2 regions of the Lysinibacillus sp. EB271-A1-10B genome follow, and region 2 is predicted to be linked to the other one. Evidence: predicted binding sites of a transcription regulator. Region 2 holds the regulator's gene; the other holds the start of a gene.

Region 1 (9,831 bases), on a different contig from region 2:
GAACGGAAATCAATCACACGTTATGGTGATGATCTAAATATTATAGTAAAGAAAGATGAATTGTTCGTCCTTTCCACAGATAGGTACGAACAATTCGTCAAGCAAAATCTGAACATCAGTAAAGGAGTACTAAAATAATGAAGTCATTTCGACTCATTCCAGCAATTATCGCTGCTGCAATGCTAGTCGGCTGTGTGCCTTCTGATAAGAAGGAGACAGAGCTAACACAGGAGACGCAACAGGAAAAAGCGGAAACAACAATTATTCCAAGCTTACAGATTGATAAATCATATTATAGAACGCTAACACCCTATAAACAAAGTGCTAGTAGGGGATTAGTAGTTTCGAATATTTATACAAAATATGATATGAAGGAAGTTGAAACAGGTTTAATGCGTCTTTCTCAAAATGAGTTTGACACAGAAAACTATTTCTTCCAAGAGGGGCAATATTTAGCGGAAAATACAGTGGAAAATTGGCTTGCCCGAAGTTCACAAGAGAAAGACGGCTTAAATCCTCCGACGACGGACTCAATGCCTGCAGAGGAACGTGCAGAAAAGGCTCCAATCTATTTATCACATATTGTTGAGCAAAATTATTTAACAAAAACTAGTGATAACAAAGTAAAATTAAGTGGTATTTCGATAGGACTTGCCTTAAACTCTATTTATTACTATCAAAAAGAAAAGTATGGGGAATACTATGAGAAACCAATTTCGGAGGCAGAACTGATTGAGCAAGGGAAGAAGATGGCCTCAGAAATTGTGTCTCGTCTAAGAACCCGTGATGAATTGAAAGATGTACCGATAGTAGTAGGCTTATTTAAACAAAAAGCGCGCAATGATATTGTTCCAGGAACATATTTTAACTATGGCGTAGCTAAAGCTGGACAAAACGAAGTATCTGATTGGAAAGCTGTGGATGAAGAATATATTCTGTTCCCAACGAGTGAATCACAGGATGTATACCGTGATGACAGCAAAAACTTTGAGAATTTTAAACAAGATGTAGATAAGTATTTTTCAAACTATACTAGTGTAGTAGGAACAGGCTTCTACCAAAACAAAAAAATTCAAAAATTATCGATTGAAGTGCCCATCCAATTCTTTAGTAAACCTGAAATTATTGGATTCACTCAATATTTAACAGGTGTCCTGATCAAACAATTTGATAATATTCATGTTGAAGTAAGTATCACCTCAATTAACGGTCCAGAGGCATTGATCGTAAAGAATGCCAACGAAAAAGAACCATACGTCCATATCTATTAGAAATATAGTCAGCCTTGTGCTGACTATATTTTTTTATGGGATGAATATGAGTTGAAAGCGACGGAAAGAATCCTTGGAACGACGGAAAGCTCCCCGAAGTGAAGGAAAACCTCACCGAAATGATGGATAGAAAAGCAAAAATGGATAGACTCCTCAAAGTGACGGATACATAAGAAAGCACAACAACGCGATCGATGCTCCGCTCACAAAGAGCAAAGTCTTAATGGAGGACTCTAAAAACAGTCCATAAAGACGACACTTCGTCATAGTAGTGAAAGTTTCTTTATTTTTGGTGAAAGTTGTGATTTTTAATATGAAAAATGTTATGATTATTTGCATGGTTAACTTTATTCAACCCTATTGTTATCGACAAAAGCAATGAATTGAATGAGTATTCGGAGGTGTGAAAAATGGCAAAATTAACAAAAGAAGAAGTTAAGCACGTGGCAAACTTAGCACGTCTTGCAATTACGGAAGAGGAAGCAGAGAAATTTGCTGAACAGCTTGGTAAAATTACTGACTTCGCAGAGCAACTAAACGAGTTAGATACAACGAATGTTGAACCAACAACTCACGTTTTACCACTAGTAAACGTAATGCGTGAAGATGTGGCAACAAAAGGTTTAGACCGTGAAGTAATGATGTTAAACGTAAAAGAACAAGAAGATGGTCAAGTAAAAGTACCAGCTATCATGTAATACTAAAACATAGGAGGATTCCTCATGACGTTATTTGAACGTTCAGCGAAGGAGCTACAAGCTGATATTAAAGCGGGTAACTTAACAATCGCTGATTTAACAAAAGAAGCATTCGAACGTGTGGCGAAGCTTGACGGCGATGTACAAGCTTTCCTTGCTTCAAACGAAGAAAAAGCAACTGCACAAGCAGCTGAAATGGATAAAGTGCCATTTGAAGAGCGTGGACCACTTTTCGGTCTTCCTATCGGTGTTAAAGACAACATCGTGACAGAAGGCTTAGAAACAACTTGTGCTTCTAAAATTTTAGAAGGCTTTATGCCAATTTACGATGCAACAGTAGTTAAAAAGCTACGTGACGCAGGTATGGTCACTATCGGTAAATTAAACATGGACGAGTTTGCAATGGGTTCTTCAAATGAAAACTCATACTATAAAACAACAAAAAATCCATGGAACTTAAACCACGTACCAGGTGGATCTTCAGGTGCATCTGCAGCAGCAGTTGCAGCAGGTGAAGTACCATTCTCACTTGGTTCTGATACAGGTGGTTCAATCCGTCAACCAGCTGCTTATTGCGGTGTTGTAGGAATGAAGCCTACATATGGCCGTGTATCTCGTTTTGGTCTAGTTGCATTTGCATCTTCTTTAGATCAAATCGGACCAATTACACGTAATGTTGAAGACAATGCTCTTTTACTTGAAGCAATCGCAGGATTAGATGCAAACGATTCAACTTCTGCAGACGTAGAAGTACCAAACTACGCAGCAGCACTTACTGGTGACGTAAAAGGTTTACGTATCGCTGTGCCAAAAGAATTCCTTGGTGAAGGTGTTGGCGAAGCAGCACGTCAATCAGTGCTTGATGCATTAGAAGTATTAAAAGGCCTAGGTGCTACAGTAGAAGAAGTATCACTTCCTCACTCGAAATATGCACTTGCAGCATACTATATTCTTTCTTCTTCTGAAGCGTCTTCTAACCTTTCTCGTTTTGACGGTATCCGTTATGGTTTCCGTGCAGAAAACGTTGATAATTTGATGGACCTTTATAAAGAAACACGTGCACAAGGCTTTGGCGATGAAGTAAAACGTCGTATCATGCTTGGTACTTACTCGCTAAGTGCAGGTACGTATGATGCTTACTATAAAAAAGCTCAACAAGCACGTACACTTATCAAAGCAGACTACGACAAAGTATTCGAAGACTTTGACGTAATCATTGGACCAACTGCTCCTACACCAGCATTTAAAATTGGTGAAAACGTTGATGATCCAATGACGATGTATGCAAATGATATTTTAACGATTCCTATGAACTTAGCTGGTGTACCAGCCATCTCAATCCCATGTGGAATTGAAAATGGTCTACCACTAGGCTTACAAATTATCGGTAAATATTTCGATGAAGCAACAATTTACCGTGTAGCTCATGCTTTTGAACAAGCAACGGAGTTCCATAAACAAGTTCCTCAAATTTGGGAGGGAAAATAACATGAACTTTGAAACAGTCATTGGTTTAGAAGTACACGTTGAGTTAAAAACGAACTCAAAAATCTTCTCACCAGCACCAGCTCACTTCGGTGCTGAACCAAATACAAATACTACAGTTATCGACCTAGGCTATCCTGGGGTCCTACCTGTACTTAATAAAAATGTTGTAGATTTCGCAATGCGTGCAGCACTTGCACTAAACATGGAAATCGAACAAGAAACAAAATTTGACCGTAAAAACTACTTCTATCCTGATAATCCGAAAGCTTATCAAATTTCTCAATTCGATAAACCAATCGGTAAAAACGGCTGGGTTGATATTGAAGTAGATGGTTATACAAAACGTATTGGTATTACACGTCTTCATATGGAAGAAGATGCTGGTAAACTGTCTCACAGTGGAGACCACTCTTTAGTTGACTTTAACCGTCAAGGTACACCACTTGTAGAAATCGTTTCTGAGCCAGATATTCGCACGCCAAACGAAGCGTATGCGTATCTTGAAAAAATAAAATCAATCATCCAATATTCAGATGTATCGGACTGTAAAATGGAAGAAGGTTCACTTCGTTGTGACGCCAACATTTCACTTCGTCCATATGGTCGAGAAGAATTTGGTACAAAAACAGAGCTTAAAAACCTTAACTCTTTCAACTATGTTCGCCGTGGTTTAGAGCACGAGGAATTACGCCAAGCTGATGTCCTTCTTTCAGGTGGGGTAATTGAGCAAGAGACTCGCCGTTTCGATGAAAAAACAGGTAAAACAATTCTTATGCGTGTAAAAGAAGGAACAGACGATTATCGTTACTTCCCAGAGCCAGATTTAGTTCGCCTATCAATCGATGATGAATGGTTAGAGCGAGTAAAATCAGAAATTCCAGAGCTTCCAGATGCTCGTAAAAAACGCTATGTTGAAGAATTAGGCTTAACGCCATATGATGCAGGAGTTCTTGTTATTTCAAAAGAAATCTCAGACTTCTTCGAGGCGATGGTAGCTAAAGATGCGGATGCAAAACTTTCAGCAAACTGGCTTATGGGTGATGTTTCTGCATACTTAAATGCAGAACAAAAAGACCTTAAAGATACTGCATTAACGCCAGAAAACCTTGCGGAAATGGTGAAATTAATCACTGACGGTACAATTTCTTCTAAAATCGGTAAAAAGGTATTTGCTGAATTAGTAGAAAATGGCGGTTCTGCTGGAGAAATCGTTAAAGCAAAAGGTTTAGTTCAAATTTCTGATGAAGGTGCATTACTTGCTATCGTTACAGAAGTTCTAGACAACAATGCACAATCGATCGAAGACTTCAAAAACGGTAAGGATCGCGCTATCGGCTTCTTAGTTGGTCAAATTATGAAAGCAACTAAAGGTCAAGCGAACCCACCTATGGTCAATAAATTATTACAACAAGAAATTGCAAAACGTTAATTGTAATTGCAACGGAAGGTCAAGAGAGCAAATTTGCTTTCTTGGCCTTTTATAAATAAAAATTAATACATACTAAAGAATCTTTAGGGGCATCTATAACAATAAAAAGGCTTTTTTTGAGTAGAGGCTGGGAGATTTAAAAGCTCAGCAGGAACGGAAATAAACTCGAATTTATGGAGAAAAGAACTAAAAAATACCAAATTAGCACTTTATAGTTGTCTAAATGGAGTATTCATAGCAAAATATAGAAGAACATGATAAAACTTTAGGAGGTCTATCAATGAAAACGGAACAACAATATTTCAATGATGCGATTTCAATTCAACAATATATGGATCATATGACGACATTAAAAGAGGAAAGCTTCCGTATTTATGATGGTTTCGAAGTGCCAATAAACGATGGCTTTATCGAACTATTGAAGAACAATCAACTAAAAATTTTAACAATTACTGAGGACTGGTGCGGGGACGCAATGTTAAACAATCCAATCATTCGCCGAGTTGCAGAGGCAGCAGAACTAGACATGCGCGCAGTATTACGTGATGCGGATACAGATTTGATTGATCGTTATTTAACAAACGGTGGCCGTGCAATTCCGGTTTATATTCTATTAGATGATGCTGGTCAGGTTGTAGGAAAATGGGGACCACGAGCACCAGAATTACAGGAATTAGTAGTAAGTAAACGAGCTACTTTACCTGATAAAGAAGATCCTACATTTGAAGATGCACAAAAAGCGCTATATGCAGAAATTCGTGAAGAGAATATGACGAATAAATCATATTGGACATATGTTTACGAGGATTTTAAAAAGCAAGTAACAGCTGCATTGCAATAATTGTAAATCACAAGGCTGCATGTCAGAAAAATGAGGACATGCCTTGCTCTTGTTGACTTCAATGCAACATTTAAAAGAATAATTCGTTGAAAGAAATAGAATCTTATGAAGCAGGAAGGTATGTTATGAAACGAGCAAGAATCATTTATAATCCTACATCTGGGCGTGAAGTGTTTAAAAAGCATCTACCAGAAGTATTGGCAAAATTAGAGGTAGCAGGCTATGAGACATCTTGTCACGCAACAACCTGTGAAGGCGATGCGACCATTGCTGCAAAAAATGCAGTAGAACGTGGCTTTGATATAATTATTGCAGTTGGTGGAGATGGCACATTAAATGAAGTTGTTGCAGGTGTAAGTCCATTTGAGAACCGGCCGAAAGTAGGTCTAATTCCGATGGGTACAACGAATGACTTTGCCCGTGCCGTGCACATTCCTCGAAATATTGAAGCTGCCGTTGACATTATTATTAAAGGTGAATCGTTACCAGTAGATGTTGGTTTATTAAATGGGGAACGCTATTTCATCAATATTGCTGCTGGCGGACGTATTACAGAATTAACTTATGAAGTGCCAAGTAAAATGAAAACAATGCTAGGGCAGTTAGCTTACTACTTAAAAGCAGTGGAAATGATCCCATCGATTAAAGCTTCTCACATGCGTATTGAATACGATGGCGAAGTGTTTGATGGGGATGCCATGATGTTTTTATGTGGCTTAACAAATTCGGTGGGAGGCTTTGAAAAGCTTGCACCAGACGCAAGTATTAATGATGGCTACTTTACTTTAATCGTATTGAAAAAAGTAAACCTGCCTGAATTTATTCAGCTTGCTGCAATGGCATTAAGAGGCGAGCATTTAAATGATGATCGTGTAATTTATAAAAAAGCAAGTGTCGTCAAAGTATCTACTGAAGATGAAATTCATTTAAACTTAGATGGTGAATATGGTGGTGACGCGCCTGCAACATTTGAAAACTTAAAGCGTCATATTGAAATTTTTGTCCCACTAGCAGATATTCGTGAAGAAGACCGTGTACAATAAACATAAAAAATAGTTCTATTGAAGTTAAAAGAAATCCTTTTGTTATGGGTATTAATGGATTAAACACCACATATGCGTATATGCCCATCCTTTAAATGGTATTGTGAATGAATTAAGAAAAATGTTTGGCAAATGTGAGTATAATACTTGAACAAAATTTGAAACCTTTATAATAGGCCGAAATTCCGGTCCATTATAAAGGTTTTTTTCGTTGCAATAGTGGAAAATGGGGGTATGGATAAGGGAAAGGGAGTGTTGCCGTTGTATAAGTCACAGGAAAGAAAGCTCATTTGGCTAAGCTTTGGTGTTGCAATTATCATGCTACTTTCCATACTTGGAAGAATATTTGGAGGTTAGGGGGGCAATGAAATGGTGAATGAATCAGCAGTCTTTTGGAGTAGAGCATTAACGGAGCTAACTTTATCGTTCCATATTATTTATGCAACGATTGGGGTTGGTGTCCCATTAATGATTATGATCGCACAATGGACTGGGTATAAAAAGAATGATGAGCACTATATTTTAATGGCAAGACGTTGGGCGCGCGGCTTTGTTATAACAGTTGCCGTCGGAGTTGTAACAGGGACAGCAATTGGCTTACAGTTGTCTTTACTATGGCCGAATTTTATGCAGCTTGCTGGCCAAACGATTGCATTACCACTTTTCTTGGAAACGTTTGCCTTTTTCTTTGAAGCCATCTTCCTAGGCATCTACTTATATACTTGGGATCGCTTCGATAGTCAGAAAAAGCATATGCTACTATTAATTCCGGTTGCTGTCGGTGCATCAATGTCAGCTGTGTTTATTACAATTGTCAATGCGTTTATGAATGCACCACAAGGATTTGACATTGTGGACGGACAGCTTGTAAATATTCAACCTTTTTTAGCGATGTTTAATCCAGCGATGCCGACAAAGGTAGCACATGTACTCGTTACAGCCTACATGACGGCCGCATTTGTGTTAGCATCCATTGCAGGATACCGTCTACTTAGAGGTTCTAAGCATGTATACCATAAAAAATCTTTATACCTACTTATGAAGATTGGTCTGATTTTCTCTATTGCAGCAGCGATTATTGGAGACTTTTCAGGAAAATATTTAGCTGAATATCAACCAGAAAAATTAGCTGCAGCTGAGTGGCACTTTGAAACGGGAGATAAAGCTTCTCTTATACTATTGGGTGTATTAGATGGTGAAGAAGTAAAATATGCTATTAAAGTACCTTATGCTTTAAGTGTTTTAGCACATAATAATCCAAATGCAGAGGTAATTGGTTTAGATCAATTTGCTAAAGAAGATCGACCACCGCTGTATATTCATTATCTGTTTGACCTCATGGTGTTTATTGGCATGTTCATGGCACTCGTTTCATTGCTTTATGTAACCGGGAAAGCACGTGATTGGCAGTTTATTCATAGACGTTGGTTTAGATGGATTGTTGTTGCAGGTGGACCACTTTCCATTATTGCAATTGAAGCAGGATGGTGGCTTGCCGAAGTGGGACGACAGCCTTGGATCTTATATGGATTAATGCGAACACCAGAAGGGGCCACAACGAGTGATCATGTAGACTTAATGATGCTATTGTTTACTGGTGTATATGCGGTATTAGCAGTAGGAAGTATCGTAGTGTTGGTTCGCATGTTCAAAAAGAATCCAATTGAGCGTGAAATAGAAGATCGCCATGATGAAAAAGGCGGTGACATCTTATGACATTAGAGATTTTAGGTATTTCAGTTTTATGGATTTTCCTATTTGGTTATGTCATTGTAGCTTCAATCGATTTTGGTGCAGGCTTTTTTAATGCCTACAGCCTACTCATCGGAAAAAATCACATTTTAACGAATATTATTAAACGTTATTTATCACCAGTTTGGGAAGTAACGAATGTCTTTTTAGTATTCTTTTTTGTCGGGATTGTTGGATTTTTCCCACAAACAGCTTTCTATTATGGAACGATTTTACTTGTTCCAGTTAGTATTTCGCTAGTGCTTCTTGCAATACGAGGCTCCTACTATGCATTTGAATCATATGGCGCACGTGGGCATATTGGTTACACGTTGACATATGGTATAGCAGGATTACTCATTCCTGCCTCACTCTCTGTTGTATTCGCGATTGCTGCGGGTGGCTATGTTGATCTTATTGATGGGCAACCGGTCTTGAATTATTGGAAGTTGTATATGAGTCCGTTTGCTTGGAGTATTGTCGTGCTGAGCATTGCTGCGGTACTTTATATTTCAGCCGTGTTTTTAACTTGGTATGCACATAAAGCAAAGGATCGAGAAGCTACAAATTTAATGCGAAAATACGCGCTTGCTTGGGCGATACCATTAATGGTGAGTGCGCTCGGCATTATGTACGAAATGAAATTCATTAACCCTGAAAGTTACAATAACATGGTTAATTTATGGTGGATGTTTGCCATTTCTGCGGTGCTGTTTATTATTACTGTAGTGTTAATATGGATGCGAAAAAATTATGGTCTAGCGGTTAGTTTATTGATTGCCCAATTTGCAGTGGCATTCTTTGCATATGGAATTGCCCAATACCCATATTTACTGTATCCATATTTAACAATTTACGATAGCTTTACAAGTACACAAATGGCAATTGCGCTCGTCATTGCGTTTGTTTTGGGACTATGTCTGCTTATTCCATCACTGTTCTTGTTGTTGAAGCTATTCCTTTTCAACAAAAATTATGTGACAGGAAAAGAAGACAATCACGCATAGGAGGGATACAACTATGACAAGTTTTTTGATTTTTTATGCACCATTTATAGTCGTCATCCTAGGTGTAGTCGCTGCTTTCTGGTGGGCACCTAGAGATTACCATACAGTAAGGAAAGAGGGGAAGAGTCGCGAATAGCGGCTCTTTTTTCTACTCGTGGAAAGGTGATCAGTTTGAAGAGAGAGCGGTTCCCAATCTTGTCTAACCTGATCAGTCGCCGAAAACATTTGAGCCGTCAATATGAAGCCAAGTTCTTTTTTCATCCGCCTCAACATGCTACAATATAGAGATTGAAATGGAGGATGTACGAATGTCAGCACCCGTG
Region 2 (9,831 bases):
ATTAGTTCGATTACAATACGATCTCCTAGTGGTCTTAACAAGTGAAACAACCTCCTATTAATTAATTATAAGATTAACTCTATTAGCACTCTACCCATACGAGTGCTAACACAATTATTATGATAATCAATCACACTTTTTTTTGCAAGTCAGAACTTCGAAAAATTTTGTTTTCTTTCCATATTCCTCTACAATAGAAAGGTAACATAATGAATGGAAAGGATTTTGACTGTGAACAATTCTACAAAAATAAGTAAGCATAAAAAAACAGCCCTTTATGTTTTAGTGATTTATATCGTCATGCATCTATCAGGGATATTGCTAGCAAAGCCGTTTCACAAGCTTATTATGAGTACAACTGGTTTGCCTAGCGAGCAAGCTGCTCCTCTTACGCAAGGTTGGTATATTGCACTTAGCTTTGCCACTGCGTTAATTCTAAGCTTAATCCTAACATCTCGCGATAAAGCGTTTTGGGATATTTATAAAGGGAAGAAAGAAACGATACCACTGTCAATTATGTGGGGAATTATTGGTTTCTTCTTAGTTTTCTTTGGCCAAATGATTGGCGCAGCGATCGAAATGGCCATATTCGGTATCCAAGGTGGATCGCAAAACACAGCTGATATTGTAGCTATTGCAAAAGGTGCTCCTATTGCGATATTAGCGATAGTTGTTTTTGGACCAATATTAGAAGAGTTCGTCTTCCGTCGTGTTATTTTTGGATCGCTTGTCCAAACAACTAATTTCTGGATAGCCGGTATAGTAAGCGCCATTTTCTTTGCCCTTATTCATATGGACTTCTCACATATCTTGCTTTATACAATTTGCGGATTGATCTTTGCCTTCTTATATCACAAAACAAAACGCATTTGGACGTCCATTATCGCCCATGTCATGCTGAACGGTTTTGTGACACTTGTACAATTGTATGCAGAACCATTGCAAAAGTTTCTTCAAGAACTAGAAAAAATGCAATAAAAATCAGCGGGTGTTTGGACACCCGCTGAAAGAAGTTAAATTTAACTGTATCTATCACGACGAAAAAGCTCGATGCTACTAATTAGCATCGAGCTTCTATTATTATTGATTCAATTCTTCGATTTGACGTCTCTGCTGTTCAAGTGCCTCTTCTATCTGACGTTTTTGCTCAGCTTCTTGTTCTTCCTTCATTCGCATTTCCTCTGATTTTAAGTATTTCTTATAACCAATACGAGAAATCATAATGCTAATTTCATAAAGAACAAACAACGGTACTGAAACCATTAAGTGCGAAGCTAATTCAGGTGGCGCGATTAGTGCAGCACATACAAATAAACCAAAGTATGAATACTTACGAATACGAATTAGTAACTCAGGAGATAAAATCCCAATACGTGAAAAGAACAAGACTACAATCGGTAATTGGAAAAGGAAACCAAAAGGTATTGTAAGCTTAAATAAAAACGAAAAATATTCATGTATACCAATTGTTTGTTGAATTTCTAAATCGTTTGATAAATTCATCATAAACTTTATGACATAAGGGAATAGTAAAAAATACGAAAAAGACAGCCCTGCTAAAAACAATAAAAATGAATACGGTATATAGCTTAAAGTTGCTTTTCGTTCTACGTCCCTTAATCCCGGGCTAATAAAAGCCCACAATTGATACATCAATACCGGTGAGGATAGGATAAATGCTATTAAAAAAACTACTTGGATATAAATTGCAAGTGGTGTTACTACATCAAATGCATGGAGCTCTATATTGTAATTCGCTCCAGTACTTTGAAGGTATTTAACAAGTGGCTTTGCAACAAAGAAGCCGCCAGCCATAGCTAGAACAAAGAAAACGGCAACAATGAAAAGCCGTTTTCTTAATTCTTCTATATGTTCAATGACAGTTAGATCTCTTGGATTCATTCCACAAACATCCTAACTTACTTATCTAATTCTTTCTTTTTCTTGTCATCATCATCTTCGTCGGCTAAACCTTTAGTAGCATTTTTGAATTCACGTAATGTTGAACCAAATGCTTTACCAAGCTCTGGTAACTTCTTAGGACCAAAAATTAGTAATGCGACAATTCCGATAATAATGAGGCTCATAGGACCAATACCACCCATTAAAGCCACCTCCTCTTTATATCCATCATTTTAACGCATATTTAGCCATTTTGCTAACTAATTATATGTGAAAGTTTTTCGTCATTCTCTCAATTTTATACATACTTCTATTGAACAGAAACTGTGAGCTATGCTATCAATTATACCTCAGTCTAATTACGCCCTAAGGCTTTAACTTCTTTCAATGGGCGTTTGTACACCCGCTGAAAGAAGTTAAATTATGTACAATGATCACTCTTCCTGATTACGAATTAAATAAATAAGCGCCTGCAACTCTACCGACAAATCGATTGTTAAAAGTTGCATTTTATCTGGTACTGTAATACGCTCTGGCGTAAAGTTCAAAATTCCTTTTGCGTTCATCACTGCTAATCTATCAGCCATTTTCTGTGCAGAGCGTGGTGAAACTGTTAAAATTGCAAGCTCCGCTCCATATTCCGCATATTTTTCTTCCAATAAGTCAGGGTGAAAAACAGGAATATTGCTAATCATTTTCCCTTCTTTTGGGGCCTTCGAGTCAAATGCAACAACGATATGAGTATTGTGGTTTTTTTGAAAATTATATTTTAATAAAGCACTACCTAAATTCCCTACACCAATTAACGCAACCTTAGTCGCTTCATGTTGATCGAGCGTTTGGCTAAAAAATTTTAAGAGATGCTGCACATCATAGCCATATCCCTTTTTCCCAAGAGCACCAAAATAAGAAAAATCTCGGCGAATAGTTGCAGAATCAATTTTCATCGCTTCACTTAGTTCCTTCGACGAAATGCGTTCCATGCCTTCTTGTGCAAAGTTTTGGATAAAACGATAGTAAAGAGGAAGTCTTTTCGTAGTGGCTTGTGGAATTTTCAATTCTTGTTTCAAACTTTTTCCTCCTTAAAATGTATCAAATTCTATTTATGATACAGGCTTTATATTTCTAAATTTATAATATTCACTGGAGGATTTTCCTTTAGTTAATGGCGCTTTTACGCCACTAAATAAAGGGAAATCGTTTCAATCTTACATGACAGCTTGGAATAAGTAAAGCATCGACATTGCAAGCCAATCGCTCATCCATTACACTAAGGAAGAATTGAGGTGTCATGAATGATTGTTTTACAGGTCAATCAACTATATAAATCCTTCCTTGCAGATGAAATTTTAAGTGGCGTAAAATTAGAAGTTCAACATCGTGACCGAGTTGCATTAGTAGGTCGTAACGGTGCTGGTAAATCCACTTTACTTAAAATTATTGCTGGTCAAATGTCATATGACTCTGGCGATATTATTATCCCGAAAGGTATACAAATTGGATACTTAGAGCAGCATGCTGGTTTAAACTCAACATTGTCGATTTGGGATGAAATGATGACAATTTTTGAGCCGCTTATTGCCCAAGAACAAACGCTACGATCATTAGAACAACAAATGGCCGACCCAGCTGTTTATGAAAATCCTACTTTATATGCAAAAATAATGTCTGAATACGATCATTTACAACATAATTTTAAGGATGCGGGTGGCTATCAATATGAATCGGATACACGTTCTGTGCTTCATGGTATGCAGTTTTATCCTGAGGATTACCAAAAGTCAATTAGCTCACTATCAGGGGGACAACGGACGCGGTTAGCACTTGCTAAGCTTCTTTTAAGTAAACCTGACCTATTAATCCTTGATGAACCTACTAACCATTTAGATATTGAAACCCTCTCTTGGTTAGAATCATATTTAAAGGGTTATGAAGGGGCTATTCTAATTGTTTCCCATGACCGCTACTTCTTAGACCAGGTTGTTTCCATTGTCTACGAAGTATCTCGTCATCGCGTCACAAAATATACAGGCAATTATAGTGCCTATTTAGATGAGAAAGCGAAAAATTATGAGCGTGATTTGAAGCTATATGAACGTCAGCAAGATGAAAAGGCCAAGCTAGAGGAATTTATTCAAAAAAATATTGCTCGTGCTTCTACTACTAAAATGGCACAAAGTCGTCGTAAAATGCTCGAACGAACAGAATGGATGGACTCTCCCGAAGGTGATGAAAAGTCAGCAAGCTTCGGTTTTACAATTGAACGCCAAAGTGGTAACGATGTATTATCTATCGATGACTTAACGATAGGTTATGCTGATAAGAAAATATCAAGCGGCATCACACTACGCACTTTCCGAGAAGACCGCATTGCACTTGTTGGACCCAATGGTGTTGGTAAATCCACTTTATTAAAAACCATTGTCAAAGATTTGCTACCATTCACTGGAGAGATTCGCTATGGTACAAATGTTCAGATTGGTTATTATGATCAAGAGCAGGCAAAGCTATCGAGCAATAAAAGTGTTCTAAAAGAGCTATGGGATGAATGGCCTTTAATGAATGAAAAAGATATTCGCACAGCGCTAGGCCGCTTCTTATTCAGTGGAGTTGATGTAGATAAAACCGTGTCGTCTTTATCTGGTGGAGAAAAAGCCAGACTTGCATTAGCTAAGTTGATGATGCAAAAGGCAAATTTCTTAATTCTTGATGAGCCTACCAATCACTTAGACTTAGATAGTAAAGAGATACTGGAAAACGCACTTATTGATTATCCTGGAACGCTCTTATTCGTATCGCATGACCGATATTTTATCAATCGAATCGCTACTAAAGTAATCGAACTGTCTGGTGATGGTTCCTTTGAGTACTTAGGTGACTATGATTATTATCTTGAGAAAAAACAAGAGCTAATAGAAATCGCCCAAATGAAGGCTGCTGCTCAGCCGCAAGCGCAAGCTGATGTACCTGAGAAGATCTCTACTTCTAAAATTGATAAAGAGGCTAAAAAACGAGAGCGTCAAATTAGACGCACGCTTGAGGAACTAGAAGAGAAAATGCAACAAGAAAATCTTGAAATAGCTCGCTTAGAGGAAGCTCTTTGCGATCCTGAGATTTTCACAGACCACGAAAAAATTACACAACTCCAGGATGAATTATCCACTTCTAAAGAACAGTACGAATTATTTGAAATGGAATGGCTGGAGCTAAGTGAAGAACTTGAAAATATTACCTTATAACATCCCCTACCGAACTTCTTTCTTTACATTGGGAGTATTGTAAAGCCATGTGCCTTGTCGCATGGCTTTTTACTTTACTCGTCTTCATTTTTCATATATATTGGTCAAGTGCTATTTTTCGACAAAAAATGCCCACAACTTTATACACACTATAAATCTAGTAATACCAACATATCAACAGACTTTTCCACATTGTCCACAATTCAAAAATATTTTATTCACATGATTCTGTGCAAAACAGGCTACTATATATTGAATAATCACAAGTTATGCACAAGTTATCAACATTTTGTGCATAAGTACGGATGTTCGCTCTTTTATTTTCGCCTTGCCTGTGGATAATTTTCTGAAAAATTTGTCAACTAATCAGATTTATATTTTCTTATGTCCACTGTTTTCTCAACATTTTTTTCACAAAAGCAAAAAAGAGGTGTTTTAGAATTAAATCTAAAACACCTCTTTCTGAAAGAATTTATACCCAGGATTTTAACTCCATTCCAGGACGACCGTTCATTGATAAATTGCCTCGAATAGTCATTTCAAACATAGGTGTTGCTGCTGCCCCTATCATAGCGGCATTATCTGTACACAGCTTTAATGGCGGTACATACAACGGGATACCTTCTTCCGCAAATACTGACTCAAGTGATGTACGTAAGCCTTTATTTGCCGCTACACCTCCAGCTGCAATAACTTGTTTCACTTTATATTCACGTGCTGCCCGTAATGTTTTAGCTGTTAACACTTCAACTACGCTATCCTGAAATCCTTTGGCTACGGCAGTCGGAGAAATCTCTTCTCCACGCTGATCCATATTATGCTTATAATTAATAACTGCTGACTTTAAACCGCTAAAGCTAAAATCATAAGAACCTTCCTCTAACCACACTCGTGGGAAGGTTACAGCCTCATCTCCCTCGTGTGCTAGTTTGTCAATACGTGGACCACCTGGATATGGTAAGCCTAAAACACGTGCAACCTTATCATAAGCTTCACCAGCTGCATCATCTCTCGTCTCACCAATGACTTCAAAAGAGCCATGTTCTTTCATATAAACTAGCTCTGTATGGCCACCTGATACAACTAGTGCTAATAATGGGAATTCCATCGGCTGTACAAGTGCGTTAGCATATATATGTCCAGCTATATGATGCACACCGATTATCGGTAAATCATTGGCAAATGCAAAAGCCTTCGCGGCATTAATCCCAATTAACAATGCACCTACAAGACCAGGACCTTCAGTAACTGCCACAGCGTCTAAATCAGTTGGCTTCATATTTGCCTGCGCTAATGCTTCTTCAATAACCACTGTAATTTGCTCAACATGATGACGAGATGCAATTTCAGGTACAACCCCACCAAATCGTTTATGACTTTCTATTTGAGATGCAACCACATTTGAAACAATTTCAGAGCCATTTCGAATAATCGCTGCTGCTGTTTCATCACAGCTCGATTCTATTGCTAATATAATTCGATCTTCCATCATAAATTCACCCACATGACAAGGGCATCCTCCCCGTTATCTGTATAATAGCCTTTACGTATGCCACCGTCTTGGAAATCAAGCTTTCGATAAAGATTTTGAGCAACTGTATTTGTCACTCGTACCTCTAAACTCATGACTTCCATACTATGGTCTTTCGCAATACGCATTGCCTCTCGCATTAACCCTTCACCAATTCCGCGACCGCGAGCAGCATCTATAACGGCTACGTTCGTAATTTGCGCTGCGTCTATTACCATCCACATTCCACAAAAACCGATAATGTTATTATATTCATCTATAGCTAGCACATAATGTGCATACTGATTTTCATGCACTTCATAATAAAAAGAGTCTAACGTCCATGGTGTAGTAAATGTAGCAAGCTCAATTTCATACACTACTGGGACATCTTCAGATACCATTTTACGAAATATTACATTACTACTCATGTGCCTTCTCCTTTTGTTCCTTCAGCCAATTCGCCTCCGCCTCTGCAATACGTTTGTATTGCGGGACAAAATGATGAACAGCATCCACACTTGGTAGCTCCACTTTCGTCGCTAATCGAACTGTTTCACTTGCTCTTGGCAAGTCATGACTAAATGGTATACGTTGAGCATAGTCACCTAGCACCTCTACGATTTTATGCCAAAACACATCTACATCTACTCCAACAAATAAAATCGGTGCCTCTAAAGCCTGTAAACGCTCTAACAGGCCATCAATATGATCGTGATAATCATCTATAATTGTTTCAAGCTCACGCCCTTTATAAACGGCCGTATAAACATTGCCTCTGCGCGCATCAAAAATAGGACAAATAAACCCATCATATAGTGCTGCATTTGCGGCTAATGACTTTAAGCTAGATACTCCAACTAAAGGCTTTTTCAATGTCCATGCTAATGTTTTTGCAAGCGTCACGCCTATTCGTACACCTGTATAAGAACCAGGCCCTTCTGATACAGCAATCGCATCCAACTCGCTTGGCTTTATGCCAGCGTTTGCTAGCACTTCTTCAATGGCTGGCATAGCACCTGCCGAATGCGTTAATTTTATATTTTGTACAATCTCTGCGACCACTTTACCATCCCGTATTACAGCAATAGAAAGTGGTGCATTCGCTGTTTCAATCCCTAACCAAATCATTTCATTAGCTCCTCACATAATGCCTCATATCGCTTTCCCAGAGGTGTTAATACAAATCGTCGTTGATTTTCTCCCATTCGGTAAATTTCTATTGCAAGGCGCTCCTGTGGTAAATCCTGTTCAATCAAATGAGCCCACTCGACAACTGACACCGCATCACCATAAAATAACTCGTCCCATCCAAGGTCTTCATCACTTTCTGCTAAACGATAAACATCTAAATGATTAAATGGTAAACGCCCTTCATATTGCTTTACAATCGTAAATGTCGGGCTATTGACTGTTCTCTTCACGCCAAGCCCCTTCGCTAATGCTTTCGTAAATGTCGTCTTGCCAGCGCCCAAATCACCCTCTAATGTAATTGTATCCTGGGCTTCTAGTACGCTTGCTAGCTTCAGCGCAAACTGCTCAGTATCATCAAGTGAATTCATTATTTTTTCATACATCATCTCTTTTTTCCTCTCCTAGCTCCATTACTTCTAGTTTACCGAAACAAGCGTAAATGTTCAAAGCATCCAATGGATTTTAAAAAAAACAATTACACCTTGGCGTAATTGTTGCAGCTTGTCGACAAAAGGAATATAAATTACTGTATATCGAATTAACAAAAGTGATGCTCATCATGGGATGAGTCGATAACTTGAAACTACTAATCAATTATGCCTCGGCATAATTGCGTCCGGAATCAGCTTTGTGCTTTGGCATGAGGGTAGGTTTGCCTAGTTTTTATACAAGGCAAACCTATTCATGTAGATTGCTAGAGAAAAACGAGATCATTTCAACGTCACTACTATACAACTTATGCAAGAAAGCATTCATCAAAAACCTAAAACAATTATGCCTTGGAGTAATTATCGCTATCGCTACTACAACATGTGCAAAATGAAGAGACAACATCCTTATAAAAAGAAGTGCTTATTTTTTTTTACCCTTTATCTCACTAATCTCTTTTTTAACCAATTTATCATCTTTAAATTGTACATTATAAGCTTTTGTCATAAGTATTTCATCATTCCAGCGGTATTGATCTTTTTTCAATGTTTCTCCTGCTCCCCCTGCAATTTTTACTACCTCCATATATGTCATACCTTCTTTTATTTTTTCAAATTCCGCTTCATTCATATTTTTTTGCCAGTGGTACGCATTGGATTCCTCAATATCTAAGATAGAATCTCCACAGCCTACTAGTATTACAGCAGCACATATGAGCAAGCTTATATTAAGACGTTTTATGTAATAATAATTTCTCATGTAACACCTCCAAATCTTTTTCACACGAGAGAAATCGATAATATCATCGTCTTTTTTATAGTTAATGCCCTATTTGTTAGATTTATTACCTAGCTCTTTATTTCTATCACTCTTCATCAACTGTAGTGAAACGTAATGGTAAGGTCTCTACAAAAGCTACATCCTGTCTACTGACTTGTTTGTTAACACGGGCACTATAGGGTCTTTTCTAGTCTGTTTTATGCAGGGGTTCGAGGTATTCACCCCCATCTTAAATTGGATTGAATAAAAGAAATAATATTTTTAGAAATTATACATATCCACTAATTTCCTTATAATAACAATAAAAAAAGTTCTTATGATTTAAAAGCATCATAAGAACTATATTATCAATTATAATGGCGGTCCCGACCGGGATCGAACCGGCGATCTCCTGCGTGACAGGCAGGCATGTTAACCGCTACACCACGGGACCTCTTTAAGACATTTATAAATATATCATATGTAATTGAAGTATGCAATACTTTTTTATATATTTTTATTTTTATATTCTCTATCTTTTTCGTATCGACTTTGCAAATCTATTATGTCGACGTAAGATTGGATTTGACTTTGGCTTATGCCTGCAGATTTTTGCGTGAAAGCGAAGCGGCAGCACAACATGAAGGTCGACACGATATCGGTCATTTCGGTAATGCCACAGGGCGTGGCGTTTTTAGCCTTAGCTTTTCTATTTCAACGGGCGTTTGGCCCCCCTGAAAAGCAGCTTAACTTCGCATTCCTCACACCGTAGAGGTAGGAAAGTTTTGTATCTGACGC

Evidence for each region. The regulator Rex, encoded in region 2, represses fermentation and respiration genes when NADH is low (regulators of the CRP and FNR family bind a similar motif). The targets are predictions, from matches to a motif close to TTGTGAAATATTTCACAA.
Region 1: AC3WSK_RS18280 (cytochrome ubiquinol oxidase subunit I) is a predicted target of Rex. The motif match lies at 6,872-6,889, and genes of this name have one in related genera.

What each region holds. Positions count from the first base shown of each region.
Region 1 is NZ_JBYTDL010000016.1:24,889-34,719, forward strand. Features, by position in the region: gene AC3WSK_RS18250 (CamS family sex pheromone protein) at 138-1,271, shown strand; gene gatC (Asp-tRNA(Asn)/Glu-tRNA(Gln) amidotransferase subunit GatC) at 1,682-1,969, shown strand; gene gatA (Asp-tRNA(Asn)/Glu-tRNA(Gln) amidotransferase subunit GatA) at 1,994-3,457, shown strand; gene gatB (Asp-tRNA(Asn)/Glu-tRNA(Gln) amidotransferase subunit GatB) at 3,459-4,886, shown strand; gene AC3WSK_RS18270 (thioredoxin family protein) at 5,167-5,727, shown strand; gene AC3WSK_RS18275 (diacylglycerol kinase) at 5,853-6,770, shown strand; gene AC3WSK_RS18280 (cytochrome ubiquinol oxidase subunit I) at 7,140-8,486, shown strand; gene AC3WSK_RS18285 (cytochrome d ubiquinol oxidase subunit II) at 8,483-9,508, shown strand; gene cydS (cytochrome bd oxidase small subunit CydS family protein) at 9,522-9,644, shown strand; gene rlmD (23S rRNA (uracil(1939)-C(5))-methyltransferase RlmD) at 9,817-9,831, shown strand, end outside.
Region 2 is NZ_JBYTDL010000024.1:282-10,112, reverse strand. Features, by position in the region: gene groES (co-chaperone GroES) at 1-41, opposite strand, end outside; gene AC3WSK_RS21920 (CPBP family intramembrane glutamic endopeptidase) at 214-978, shown strand; gene tatC (twin-arginine translocase subunit TatC) at 1,081-1,902, opposite strand; gene AC3WSK_RS21910 (twin-arginine translocase TatA/TatE family subunit) at 1,920-2,105, opposite strand; gene AC3WSK_RS21905 (redox-sensing transcriptional repressor Rex) at 2,337-2,972, opposite strand; gene AC3WSK_RS21900 (ABC-F family ATP-binding cassette domain-containing protein) at 3,198-5,141, shown strand; gene tsaD (tRNA (adenosine(37)-N6)-threonylcarbamoyltransferase complex transferase subunit TsaD) at 5,614-6,633, opposite strand; gene rimI (ribosomal protein S18-alanine N-acetyltransferase) at 6,630-7,082, opposite strand; gene tsaB (tRNA (adenosine(37)-N6)-threonylcarbamoyltransferase complex dimerization subunit type 1 TsaB) at 7,075-7,782, opposite strand; gene tsaE (tRNA (adenosine(37)-N6)-threonylcarbamoyltransferase complex ATPase subunit type 1 TsaE) at 7,779-8,228, opposite strand; gene AC3WSK_RS21875 (hypothetical protein) at 8,698-9,033, opposite strand; tRNA gene AC3WSK_RS21870 (tRNA-Asp) at 9,412-9,487, opposite strand.